DNA from 3 places in the Mesobacillus boroniphilus genome. Region 1 is predicted to be linked to each of the others. Evidence: riboswitches for the same ligand, from Rfam matches in the RefSeq annotation. Region 1 holds a riboswitch; each other region holds the start of a gene.
The links. Region 1 has a riboswitch for cyclic di-GMP ahead of DYI25_RS16550 (LPXTG cell wall anchor domain-containing protein). Riboswitches for the same ligand answer to the same signal wherever they lie in the genome.

Region 1 (4,271 bases):
CTGAAAGAAGAAGGACTGCTTTGCAAAGAGACGCATGATACGGTCATCCGTTTCGCACCGCCGCTTGTCATCAGCCAGGAAGAACTTGACTGGGCGATTGAACGAATCAAGAAAGTATTATCATAAAAATGAGAAAACCCGCCTTTGTGGCGGGGTTTTTCATGTAAATACCGTCGAAGCTGACCAAGGCGCTTGCGCTTTTCTAAAGAGATAAGAAAGTGTAATACAACTTCGAGAAATGTCCAGCTCCAGCGCCTAGCCCCTCGAGACGCTTCGGTCCTGCCAATGAAGTCAAAGAACGACTTCACTGTCAGGCCCTCCAGCGCTTGTCGGGGCTGACCAAGGCGCTTTCGCTTTTCTAGTTATCGCGTAGCCCGTGGTTCTGCCGCTCTTTCCTCTCTTTCGCTTGGCGCGAATAGAAGACCGATGTTTATTAAACCAGCAAGACCAACCAGGCCATAGATGATTCGAGCCAATGCTGAATCCTGTCCGCCGAAAATTGCTGCAACAAGATCGAATTGGAAGAACCCTACTAAGCCCCAGTTGATGGCCCCGATAATGGTAAGAACAAGTGCTGCACGTTGAATACCGCTCATGGGTGTTTCCTCCTTATACTAAATTTGTTCTTTTATAGAGTGATTCAGCAGATGATGAATTATTCATCCACGCTATATTAAAAATCTACCCTGCTAAAAAAGGTTGTAACATTTTGGAGCACATTGGAGAACATTAAGAAGTGTATTTTTTGCATTGCTTTTAAAAAAGGAACATAATTAGCCTTGAGGAAGGTGATAAAAAATGGATAACTTTACATTTTATAATCCAACAAAACTAATCTTTGGCAAAGGCCAACTTGAGCAGCTTAAGAATGAAGTCCCTCAATATGGCAAGAAGGTTCTGCTTGTATATGGCGGAGGCAGCATTAAGCGGAATGGGCTTTATGACTCTGTCATGAATTACTTAAAAGAAATCGGAGCTGAGGTATTCGAACTTTCGGGTGTTGAACCGAACCCTCGTCTGTCGACTGTTCATAAAGGTGTGGAAATCTGCAAAGAGGAAGGCATTGAATTATTGCTCGCGGTGGGAGGTGGCAGTGTAATTGACTGCACGAAGGCAATCGCAGCCGGAGCCAAATACGATGGCGATGCTTGGGACCTTGTCACGAAGAAGGCTTTTGCATCAGAAGCACTTCCGTTCGGAACTGTGCTGACATTGGCGGCTACAGGTTCCGAAATGAATGCCGGCTCTGTCATTACCAATTGGGAAACGAATGAAAAATATGGCTGGGGAAGCCCGGTGACTTTCCCTAAATTCTCTATTTTAGATCCTGTGAACACATTTACAGTTCCTAAGGACCAAACAATCTACGGCATTGTTGACATGATGTCACATGTATTCGAGCACTATTTCCATTTGACAGAGAACACTGAATACCAGGACCGTATGGCCGAATCCTTGCTTTTGACAGTGATGGAAACAGCTCCAAAGCTGCTTGAGGACCTGGAGAACTACGAATATCGTGCTACCATCCTTTATTCAGGAACAATGGCATTGAATGGAATCCTTAACATGGGTTACCGCGGCGATTGGGCAACTCATAATATTGAGCACGCGGTATCTGCAGTGTATGATATCCCTCATGGAGGCGGGCTGGCCATCCTGTTCCCGAACTGGATGAAGCATAACCTTAAGGTAAAACCAGAACGTTTCAAGAAATTGGCTGTCAGGGTCTTCGGCGTGAATCCAGAAGGCAAGACAGACGAAGAAGCAGGCTTGGAAGGAATCGAAAAGCTGCGTGAATTCTGGAACAGCATCGGTGCACCATCACGACTTGCTGATTATGACATTGATGACAGCAAGCTGGAAGTAATGGCAGATAAGGCAATGGTAAACGGCGAGTTTGGCAACTTTGCAAAATTGAATAAAGACGACGTATTGGAAATCTATCGTATGTCTCTATAAACGTAAAATAAGGATCCAGGGGATTAACCCTGGGTCCTTTGTCTTTATATGGGTAAAAAATCTTAATGATTTTTGTAAGAAAAGACTCCGTTTTTACTGAAATCATCATCCTTATCGGGTAAAAAAGAAACTGAAGAAAAATTTACCAATAACATTTCTAGGACTATATGTTTAAGTAGCTGGTTAACTGTGGTAAGTCTCTAAATGTAAGACAATGGAGCAGCAGGAACAATTTACATAAAAATTGACATTAACACCAATCATGCTCAAGGCAATCCTGATTGAAAGACAGGGACGCAAAGCAAGGAGTCTAAGGCTGTAGCTTTCTAGCTAAGATTGTCCTAGCTGCCATGAAATTAGAGATATTCTCGCTGTTGTTTTGTCTAGTAAAAAAGGATGAATACAAGGAAAAGGAGGCAAGAACTCTTGTGAAATAACTGAATATTCAGTCATTTTTAGTGTAAAATTTTATTCGAAAAGGAGTAGAAATTTTGAAAATTAAAAAGCGTTTATCCTTAGTTGCATTCATGCTAATGGTCATGATTACATCCCCGGTTACAGGTGCATTTGCCGCGGAAAATAATGAGCAAGGAGCAAAATTCGAAGAAAATACTAGTAACCAAGAAGAGCAGGTTCAAAAAAATAACACAGAAACTACAAAGTCTGCAGACCAGAAGGAAAAGTCTAATGGTGAGGTAAAAGCAGCATCTACGGAAAATGAAACAAATGTTGAGGAAGGATCAGACACTAAAATAACATCTGACCAAGCACAAAGTAACTCGGATCAAGAAACAACAAATCAACCTGAAGAATCTGAAAACAGTGCCAATCAGGAAGTCAATACTGCAGAGGGAATTGATGCTCCGGAGGAAGAAAGTGCTTCAGAGGAAACTAATGCTCTGGAAGAAAGTAATGCTTCAGAAGAAAGTAATCCTCCAGAAGAAGCTAATGCTTCAGCAGACGAAAATGAGTCGACAGCAGCTGAGGATGGAACCGTAACAGCCAATGAAAATACAAGTACGCAGATTCACCTGCATATCGATCAATGTGTCGATCCTGTTGAAACAGCCTTTGTTCAGGTGAATGGCGTGTGGGAAGAAATGACGAATCCAGGTTCATCACCGCTGTATAAAACTTTTGATGAAGGTGAGTTCATAAAAGATAATGTCACGGCATTCAAATTGATTTTTACAACAGGGGAAGTACTTGTGGTACCAGTAAGTGAAATAAGAGTGGGTGTTGAAGCGGAAGGTTCAGTGAATTACTGGCTGGAAAGTTGTGAACTTCCTGCAGAAGAACCGGCTGGATCAGAGGATTCAGAGGAAGTTGATGAAACTGTGAACGTGCTAACAATGATTAAAATCATGATAGACGAGAATCCGCGTCAGATTGAAAAAGTGACATTGCGAATGATGAGTGGCAAGAGAATTGAATTTGAAAGAGTCAATGCTCTTTTCAGCCTTACTCTGATGGAAGAAATCGAACTAGAATTGATTCGTGGCATTGAAATCACAAGGAACGGTGAAACCAAATTAATCCTACTTTCGCAAATCGAGTCCTTGGAAATGGTGGATAGTGTACTGACACTTCAATTGAACTGGGAAATGGAAGGTGAAATGGTAGAGGAAGAAACAGGAGAGAATGAATCAGACGGGGAAAATGATACGACAGGACCTGAGAATAATTCAGGATCAGGAAATACACCTGATGGCACAACAAATGAGCAGGTATGGAACGGAGAGGTCCTCCCTCAAACAGGTGAAAGCAGCAGGGCGATGTTCTATGTGCTAGGATTCCTGATCGCCGCAGGAGGGGTCATGCTAAGGTTCAAGAATCCATTGAAGAACTAAACTCGAGTTGGAGGGGAAGCGATTCCCCTCTTTTATTTTTATAAGAGGTGAAATTCATGAAAAAGGTATTATCGCTATTAATGATCCTTGCTGGTCTATCGATCTTCTTTTATCCAGCAGCAAAAGATTATTACACCGCCTACAATCAGGAGAAGATGATTGAAACCTGGGAGGACAGCAGTCAGGGGGAGCAGATCGCTGCTGAGAGTCTTAGGGAACTTGAGGAAGTACTCAGTATCAAAACTAAGGCGGAGACCAGTATGAATGAAGTTCCGCAAACTGAAAAACAAGAATCGGAGCAAAAAGCAGCAGCTAAAACCGAAACAAAAAAGAAAATGTCCAATGGCATCGTAGGAGTAATTGAAATAGACAAGATTGGCGTAAAGCTGCCTATATTAAATGGAGCGTCGGATGCAAATTTGGATATAGGGGCTGGGCTCCTGGAAGGAACGCCGGCTC
Region 2 (4,271 bases), 390 kb from region 1:
AGATTTTACACTTTTTGAAAGACTATTAAATGAAATTAAACTTTGCTCCAACTTTGTAGCTAAGGTTTGAGTTGAATGTCTCAAGTTCATGATCTCTTCGGAGGTAGCATCAAGAACTTTTGTTGCCTTTACGATTTCAACCCTCTCCCTATCTGCTTTCATCGCTGCCTCCTTATTTTTTTTGCTTGCAAAAAAACCGCCTGCTGCTAAACTGGCTGCTCCAATCCCCCATCCAATAGGACCAGCCAACGCCAGCAGTGCACTTCCTCCAGCCATACCGCCACCGCCAGCTGCTAGAGCACCTCCACCTAACCATGCTAAAGCCGCATTGGTAGCCGCAGCACCCGACAAACCAGAAATCGCGGCACCTGTTGAGGCTGTTCCAAATGTAGTAGCAATCGCCATTGCCGCTGTTGGTGCAAAAGCAGCTGTGGCAACACCAGCCGCTACACCAGCTGCCGAACCACCACCCGCTAGCTTAATCATTTCTTTTTCATCATAAGAAATTTCAGAAAGCGTCTTGAAACTGGCGAGGTTAACGTGAACTTTATCAAAACTCTTTTCGAACTCTTTTGGAGTATTAGCTAACGTGTTAATGTAAGCCTCAACTTTAGCAATAACATCTACTCCGTAATTACGCGTATTATGAAGTTTAATAGCATTATTCTGTAAAGCTTTAGAAGAACTTTCATATTTGTTGAGTGCAGTCTTTAATTTTTCAATCGCTTCTTTTTTTAATGAGCTATTTAACATAGTTGATTTCCCCTTTTAAAATCTTTTGAAATATGGACATTCGGCTGCTTTACTAAAACACAATAAGCTTCCCACTGTGCTTAACGATTTTCACTGCCTCCGCCCCAAATGGACCGGCCGCCTGTATGGGCTGTTTGAGCATGGGTCTCTTCATCCACCAGCTGCAATAGTCCTGGTTCTTCATTATGGTGCCATGTGTATCCCTCAGGAGTTTGCCCGCTTGCAAGGCTTTGGATATCAGATTGAGACAGATTCATTTCATAGGCAAGCTGCGGGTTTTCAACGATTGCCTGGTACAATGTTGCATTCGCTATTCTAAAATGAACATTATCACTTTCAGAATATATTTCTTCAGCTATGATGACATTGAAGGAATCATCAAATACTGGAAAAGTCCCTTCGATCACCTGGCCATTTGGCAGATCCACTGTCTTTTCCACAAAAAGAACACCAGTCTCAGGATGTTCATATCCATTCAAGTGGTCATTCCTGGTTACAAGCTCCTCTGCTTCGGCAACGTCTGCTCCATCTGCGAAGTCCAATATACCGATTGCCAGTCCTGATACGGCTACAACTTTCCCGAGATTTTTCATCCCTTTGATGGCTTGGTCTTTATCTCCGCTTGAGTATCCCTTGTATACAGTGCCAACATTCTGCGCTGTGTATTTTACGGTAGAGCCTATCCCTTTTATTGTCTTAAAGGTAGAATCCTTTAAATCCATCAAGCCCTTTTGCTTATGATATTCATCTTGTTTTATCGCACCATACGCTCCATGAACAGCGCCATCCAGAAACTGCCCGGCGTTCTCAAATGCAACCTCGGATGCTGCTTGAATACCATTTCCAACCTCTTCAATCCATTCCCCAGTGTCCTTCCACTTGCTGCCCACAGCTTTTCCAGCCACCTTGACGGTTCCGCCGATCAAACCACCACCGACAGTTCCGGCACCCTTGCCAATAGTCCGAATAAAACTCATATGTTTTCACTCCACTTTCAGGGGAATATGTAAAATAAAAGCTATCCCTATTAGTAAAAGGATAGCCAAGTAAATATAGAGACTTTCTTTGGCAACCCGACTATCATAATCCATTTAGGATTTTAGACTCGCAGCTTTGCGTCCTTACCTTTCGATAAGTTTGCCTTTATCATTATTTGAATAGGACTTTTATCACATTATAATTCTACTATATTCAACCAATTAAATTTGTCATTTTTTGTCGACGAGAACAATAAAAAAAGAAGCAAAGGGAACGTCCCCATGCTTCTTTTCTCGTGCTTCTTAAGGTGCAATATAATTCTCCCCGTCGTATAGGAGGTAGTCTGTGTAGATGCCCCATCCCCTGGACCTGTATGCTTCTGCGTGTTCCGGTTTGTTGATGGTATGTGTGTAAATGGTGATATTTTTCTCATTTAGTGCGGCTTGCATTTCTTCTGTTAATCGGAATGGCAAGGCTGTTATCGCCGTTACGTTGTTGGCGGCGGACCATTCTGCCAAATCTTTCGGAGTCGGGATGTCTTCATTTGTGTGTTTGTACAACGTATAGATTACTTCGTTAAAGTCATGATAATCCTTTATATAACCAAGCATAGGCTTATCATAAATTTGAGGAATGACACGGTCCAGCAGTTCCGGATCAACCTTTTTTGTCGCCTCTACCAAATATGAGAAGGATTGACGAACTATTTCTTCCTCTTTATCTTTCGTGTCAGTCACAAAGTAAGCATCCGGATACTTCTGCATCAGCTCCAGGATTTGCTCCCATGATGGTGCAGTATACTTACCATGGATCTTCATAGGCATTATTTCATCAAACGGCTTTGGCCCTCCTACTTCAGGAACCTCCTGCCCTAACCATTCATAATGGACCAATTCCCAGTCATGCCGGGCAATTAAACGATTATCGGAAGTCATTTGCAAATCAACCTCAAACACTCTGAAACCCCGGTCATAGTTCGCTGTAAAAGCCTCGATAGAGTTTGTAACCATATGTCCCTCAATAAATCCAAGTCCATGAAGAACCACAGGCTTATCAGCTAAAACTGATTGTTTTTTCTCTTTCTTTTTTGCCGCTGCCTCGCTCGCTAACACATTCTCATTGACTGCATCTTTGCCACAACCAGCCAGAGTAATAGCTGCCAATATGAACAATAAAAGAATAGACCACTTTCCTTGTTTCAATTTCGCTTCTCTCCCGATCATCATAAGTTGTCTTCTATGGAAACTAGTATATCGTTTTTAAACTAATTTGACCACCTTTGTAATTATTTGTCATTTTATGTTGAATACAGTCTAATTTTCTTCTGTCATATAAAAGTCCTAAACACCGGAACACTACTGTAGGAAAAATTCCCTCGGTCCAAATCAATAGAGGTCTTGGTTGGCTACCAGTGAATCGTAGCACAAGAACTGTTTCTAATGATGATTAAACTTGGTGTCTTTGAGGAATTAAATAAGTATATACAGTTTGATTATTTGGAGAAGCGGCTGGTGGAGTATAGGCATAATTTCTCAAAGGGAGAATTTAGCAGGATTAAAAAGACTTGCCCGTTTTGCAGCAATGAGCGGTTCTGAAAGCGATCCACGAGGAATATTATAAAGATGGAATCTATCGTCTACTCTTCAAAATGCAATTAAGTTAGGCATTTTAACACTTATGTACCGAACGGCAAAATAGCTCAAAATCTAGCAATCTATATGATTTCAATCCGTTTCCCTTCCAATGAACAACCTAAGAAAAAATGGACTACTATAATAAACTATTAGGCCTTCTTTCAAAAGACATGAAAAAGGACCTGAAGATCATTAGAGAACAAACATGCCCTAAACCTTTTAGGCTCATCTCAACAGCAAAGCCAATAAAGGATTTTTGTTGGATTACTTTTTTCTCCGCTCATCGTAACAATTTTGAGAAGGTGTACGTCAAATTATTAATCAAGAGAAGCTAGTCAGCAAATCAATGGTAACTGCTATAAATCCAATTCCCTTCTATATCGTTACTTCTAAAAAAATTCATTCTGAAGAATTATATAAAAAGGATTTTAGCAAAAACGACCAGAGATACTTCCGTTAAAGATACTCCTTTGCGGAGGGTCAAGGAACTTTTAATATCAAATTTTATTTGGAGGGTTGTTATGTGAGGTTTAATAAACGAAGAAATAAGAAGATGACCAGGCTTCAAATTATGGGAATCATAGGATTATTGATCATGATAGGAGCCGGCGTTTATTTATACACTATTTATTCATCTGTCTCAAAAGCGGTAGAAACGATGCATCAGCCGATTGATCGCAAGACGACTGATCAGCGTAAGAACATCGCCCATGCAGAAAGCGATGAAGTAAGCGATGAAAACAGGAAGCCCTTTTCCGTATTGTTGCTGGGTGTGGACGCCCGACCTGGTGACAAAGGGCGATCGGATACAATGATTGTCATGACGGTGAATCCTGAACTAAACTCTACTAAAATGGTAAGCATTCCCCGTGATACAAGAACTCGAATTGTGGGAAAAGGATTTGA
Region 3 (4,271 bases), 690 kb from region 1:
ACCTGAAGCAAAGCTAGAACTAATGAAGTGAATTCATGTCCTAAAGGAATACCTGCGAAAGTCACTCCAGTGTCTTCGCCGATGCGATTCACACTGAAGCTAGGTGTTCTTTCTAATTCGGCATGCTCCACTTTAATATGGGATGACATTGTTGCCAATTCATCTACTAAAGCCAGCATGTCTCGTGATTCATCATCCGATCCAGCGCTAACTTTAAGCAGCACATCGCCCTCCATCATTTGAAGATATTGGGCTAATTGTGCTTTTATTTCTGCATCTAATAACATGGGAGTGTACCCCTTAAATCTTTCCTACAAGATCAAGGCTTGGCTTAAGTGTTTCTCCGCCTTCTTTCCACTTAGCAGGGCAAACTTCGCCTGGGTTGTTGCGTACATATTGTGCAGCTTTTAGCTTGCTAACTACCTGGCTAGCATCACGGCCGATTCCACCTGCATTGATTTCAACAGTTTGGATTACGCCGTCTGGATCGATGATGAAAGTTCCGCGGTCTGCAAGGCCAGATTCTTCGTTCAATACATCGAAGTTGCGAGAGATCTTCTGTGAAGGGTCTCCGATCATGATGTACTCAATTTTGCCGATTGCTTCTGAGTGATCATGCCATGCTTTGTGAGTGAAATGTGTATCAGTTGATACAGAGTATACTTCTGCTCCCATTTCTTTTAATGCAGCGTATTCGTTCTGCATGTCTTCAAGCTCAGTAGGGCATACGAATGTGAAGTCTGCTGGGTAGAATACAACTACGCTCCACTTTCCCTTAAGATTTTCTTCAGAAACAGTGATGAACTCTCCGTTATGGAATGCTTGTGCTGTGAATGGTAAAACTTGAGAACCGATTAATGCCATGATTAATTTCCTCCTTAAATGGTTTGAATTATTTTGTGAAATAGTTTTACTGAAGATATTCAGTTAACTATTCAATAAACTATAATAATTCTAATTCAGTAACGATTATTATATAAATCTCATCGAGTGTCAAGCGATAAGACCTCTACTTTACACCATAATAATTATTCCCATAGATTTTCGAATTGATTCAGATGGATAAAGTCATATATTGTACGACTACCGAAAATTACCGCTTTGCCCGTTATTACAATATTAATAAAGAAAGCGGAAATATAGGAACATAAAAAAACCATGAACTAGTGTTGTTATAAGTTCATGGTATATATTCATATTAATTTATTGTAATGGAGTCCCGTTTACATATAAAGTGCTGGTACTGGAGACTAATTCTACTTTAGTAACGATATGGCCTGATTCTCCAGGAAATTCATCACCCAATGCCGGTACTGCTTCTTTAACTGTAACATCTTTAACACCATTTAAAAAGAAACCAGTAAATTGATTAGCTTTTCTGGCGCTAGAATCTAAACTTGCAGCTATTTCTGAAGTTTTTTTATGATCTACTGTGTGAGTCTTCTCACCTTTTTTCCCTTCATTGGTAGTCCATTCAACAGTTACTTCATAAGTTTCAACTGATTCATAGGTAAATAATAGTTTTTCAGCTTCTTTCTGCAATTGAGCATTATTCCATCCCAATGCCAGCTGAACATCGCCCTTACCAACAAACCCTGTTCCTGTTGCTGAGTCATACGTTACTGCTGCAAGTGATGAACTTGCGAAAATACCCATTGCCAATGCTCCTGCAGCTAATCCAACTAACACTTTTTTCATTTTTCTTATCTCCCCTTAGATTAAAAAATAATAACTAAGAGGGCCGGTTACACTAGTAGCTCCATACAGCCAAAGTGTCCAAGTAGAGGCTGTACTTCAAAGCTTCCCACTATCAGATTGGGTATGAGCTATCGATCCCAATCTTTTTTACGATGGAACGTCATAAAGTGGCCACTTCAGTTTTCCACCGCTTATAAATTGATTTTATATTAAACTAAAGTTTAAATACATAATTTTCCTTCGACAATTATTTTATGATAAAAAAAGAGTGCAAACCAATGATTTGCACTCGTATGGGAGGAAAGACAGAAGAATAAATGATAATCCTCTGCTCTAATAAGATTTTATATTAAACAATTGTATAAAAATATTTATTTTGATAGACAAATTTCTGAGGAATCCTAAAGAATTTGTCGAAAATTTAAAATATCTTATAGATGCCGGCTGTAATAAAGTATATTTAGAGATACGCTAATGAGTTCGGAGGGGATACCATTAAGAATTTTTACCAGAAAGCATACTTTCTTTTGTTTCTTCTACCGGCAATTATTTTGACGTTTCTGTATATCAAGATACCGCATGAGCTTGAAGGGAATGTCCTTTTATTTCTATGTATTATGGTCATTTTCGACAGGATCAATCTAAAAGTGTTTTCTGGATTTGGATATTCCTTCTTTCACGTCATAATGTCATTGATTATTTTCGACCGTTTCTCAGTTGTTTACGGATTTATTTACCTTCTGGTAGATAGCTTATTCGCTATCTTTATGCAAAAAAGAGGGAGTTTAAAATCTATAATAGCGTTGTTGTCGATGTACATCATTATTATCATCGTCTGTAATGAGTTTTATAATGAGTATACTGACAAAACCTATTTAGCTCGTTATCTTACATTGACCATGATGCTCTTTTTAAGCACTATTTTAAAATATAGCTATGTCTTACTTGAGACAGGGGCAGTAACAAGCAAATTGTTTTTAGACAGGTTCGGACCTATGATATTCGAGTTAATGCTTATTTTCCCTATCCTTGCATTCTTCGACCATCTGAATGTGAATTTAGTACTGATTTTATTCCTCTCATATTATACTTTTATTGGTTACATGCATAAAAAGTATATGTCGGTTGATGACATGTATATTAAGTCATTGACTAACAGAATTCACAATAAATATGAAATCAGTATTTATTTTATAAACCTGAATGATGTGAAGGGGATTTACCATCATGATCGAAAGGTGATCATCATCGATGAAAAGCTTGATTATCCGGAGCAGCTGCAGACAATTGTTCATGAATTACTTCACTTCCAAACAAATCGATTTCTTAAGTCGCCGAGGATTGCAGTTGAAATCATCATTACATTATTTGAGGCGGTTGTTAGCTGGTATTACATTATTACATACAAGCAGATATCAAAATTAGATTAGGAAGATGGGTGAGTTAAGATGACAACGCCATTAGGCCAGGAATTAAGGAGATTGAGGCGGGAAAGAGACCTGCGTTTAGAAGATGTTGCAAATGAAACGGGCATTACACTGCAGTACTTAAGCATGCTTGAAAAGGGAGCCCGGAAATCGGTTTCTTTTGAAATCATGGCGGATATTTCAAGGTTTTATGGCGTGCCACTCGACTATTTTGCTGCCTTCATAAAAGAAGAGGAATCAAAGCCTCTTTCAGATGTCGAAATCATGCTATGGCAAACGATCAATGAAAAAGTCCGTGATGAAATATATTATAAAAAAGGAAAATCGCTAAAAGATGTTTTTTCAAAAATGCTAAAGTAATAGTTTTAAAAAAGTGGCTGCCCTGGAGGTTAGCCGCTTTTTTTTTGCCAAAAGTGACTAAGTAAAAGAACTTGGAAGCAAAGCAGCGATAACTTTAGTGAATTCCAGCGTCAACTTCTGTATAGTATGAATTAAATGAAATATTCTGAAAAGAGGTGCTTCCCATGAACTCAACAGATAATCTTCTATCTTTTCCATATCCTTTTGGGGACAGGGATGTTTATCGATACTCTAACAATGCATCTCCATTAGATCCGCCGAATCCGATAGAAATAACGGATCAGTATATAGATGAAGTTACTTTGAAAAGAAAACTGCTTACGAATCATCCGGAACGATGCTATTACTCTTCCCCCCATACACTTGATGCGCAGTGGGAAGTGTTATCTTTAATCGTTCATCATCTTGTAGAATCATATCCTGATAAGTTTGAATTGATTAAACAGAATGACCAGTGGGTGTTCTCAAATCTGCTTTTTGGTGAAAAAATCACTTTTACATTTGGTGACCATGAAACATTGGAACTGGATCCCCTTGATTTTATTGGCCGGCATGTCCAAGAGGATTTAATCTTGATGATGCAGCGGGATGGGGACCTGTTTTTAGATGCAGGGCAGCTGTGTTTCCCTGCGAATTGGTCCCTTTACTTTGATGCGGGGATGTCTTTTAAGGAGATACATTCACCGATTCCAGGGTTTGATTCGCTTGATGAAAGGATCCGGCAATTTTTAATGAGAATTGAGGCAGGCAAACCATGGGGCAGGAAAAATTGGTCCCTTATGGCAG

Region 2: another riboswitch for cyclic di-GMP. It lies ahead of DYI25_RS14795 (HNH endonuclease); the one in region 1 lies ahead of DYI25_RS16550 (LPXTG cell wall anchor domain-containing protein).
Region 3: another riboswitch for cyclic di-GMP. It lies ahead of DYI25_RS13415 (hypothetical protein); the one in region 1 lies ahead of DYI25_RS16550 (LPXTG cell wall anchor domain-containing protein).

What each region holds. Positions count from the first base shown of each region.
Region 1 is NZ_QTKX01000002.1:751,305-755,575, forward strand. Features, by position in the region: gene DYI25_RS16535 (ornithine--oxo-acid transaminase) at 1-126, shown strand, start outside; gene DYI25_RS16540 (DUF378 domain-containing protein) at 363-596, opposite strand; gene DYI25_RS16545 (iron-containing alcohol dehydrogenase) at 799-1,962, shown strand; cyclic di-GMP riboswitch class I at 2,223-2,315, shown strand; gene DYI25_RS16550 (LPXTG cell wall anchor domain-containing protein) at 2,454-3,812, shown strand; gene DYI25_RS16555 (class D sortase) at 3,869-4,271, shown strand, end outside.
Region 2 is NZ_QTKX01000002.1:364,749-369,019, reverse strand. Features, by position in the region: gene DYI25_RS14800 (hypothetical protein) at 1-753, opposite strand, end outside; gene DYI25_RS14795 (HNH endonuclease) at 834-1,730, opposite strand; cyclic di-GMP riboswitch class I at 1,818-1,905, opposite strand; gene DYI25_RS14790 (phosphatidylinositol-specific phospholipase C/glycerophosphodiester phosphodiesterase family protein) at 2,034-2,957, opposite strand; gene DYI25_RS14785 (LytR family transcriptional regulator) at 3,889-4,271, shown strand, end outside.
Region 3 is NZ_QTKX01000002.1:65,682-69,952, forward strand. Features, by position in the region: gene ahpF (alkyl hydroperoxide reductase subunit F) at 1-287, opposite strand, end outside; gene ahpC (alkyl hydroperoxide reductase subunit C) at 301-864, opposite strand; gene DYI25_RS13415 (hypothetical protein) at 1,204-1,698, opposite strand; cyclic di-GMP riboswitch class II at 1,733-1,814, opposite strand; gene DYI25_RS13420 (ImmA/IrrE family metallo-endopeptidase) at 2,511-3,128, shown strand; gene DYI25_RS13425 (helix-turn-helix domain-containing protein) at 3,147-3,485, shown strand; gene DYI25_RS13430 (heme-dependent oxidative N-demethylase family protein) at 3,650-4,271, shown strand, end outside.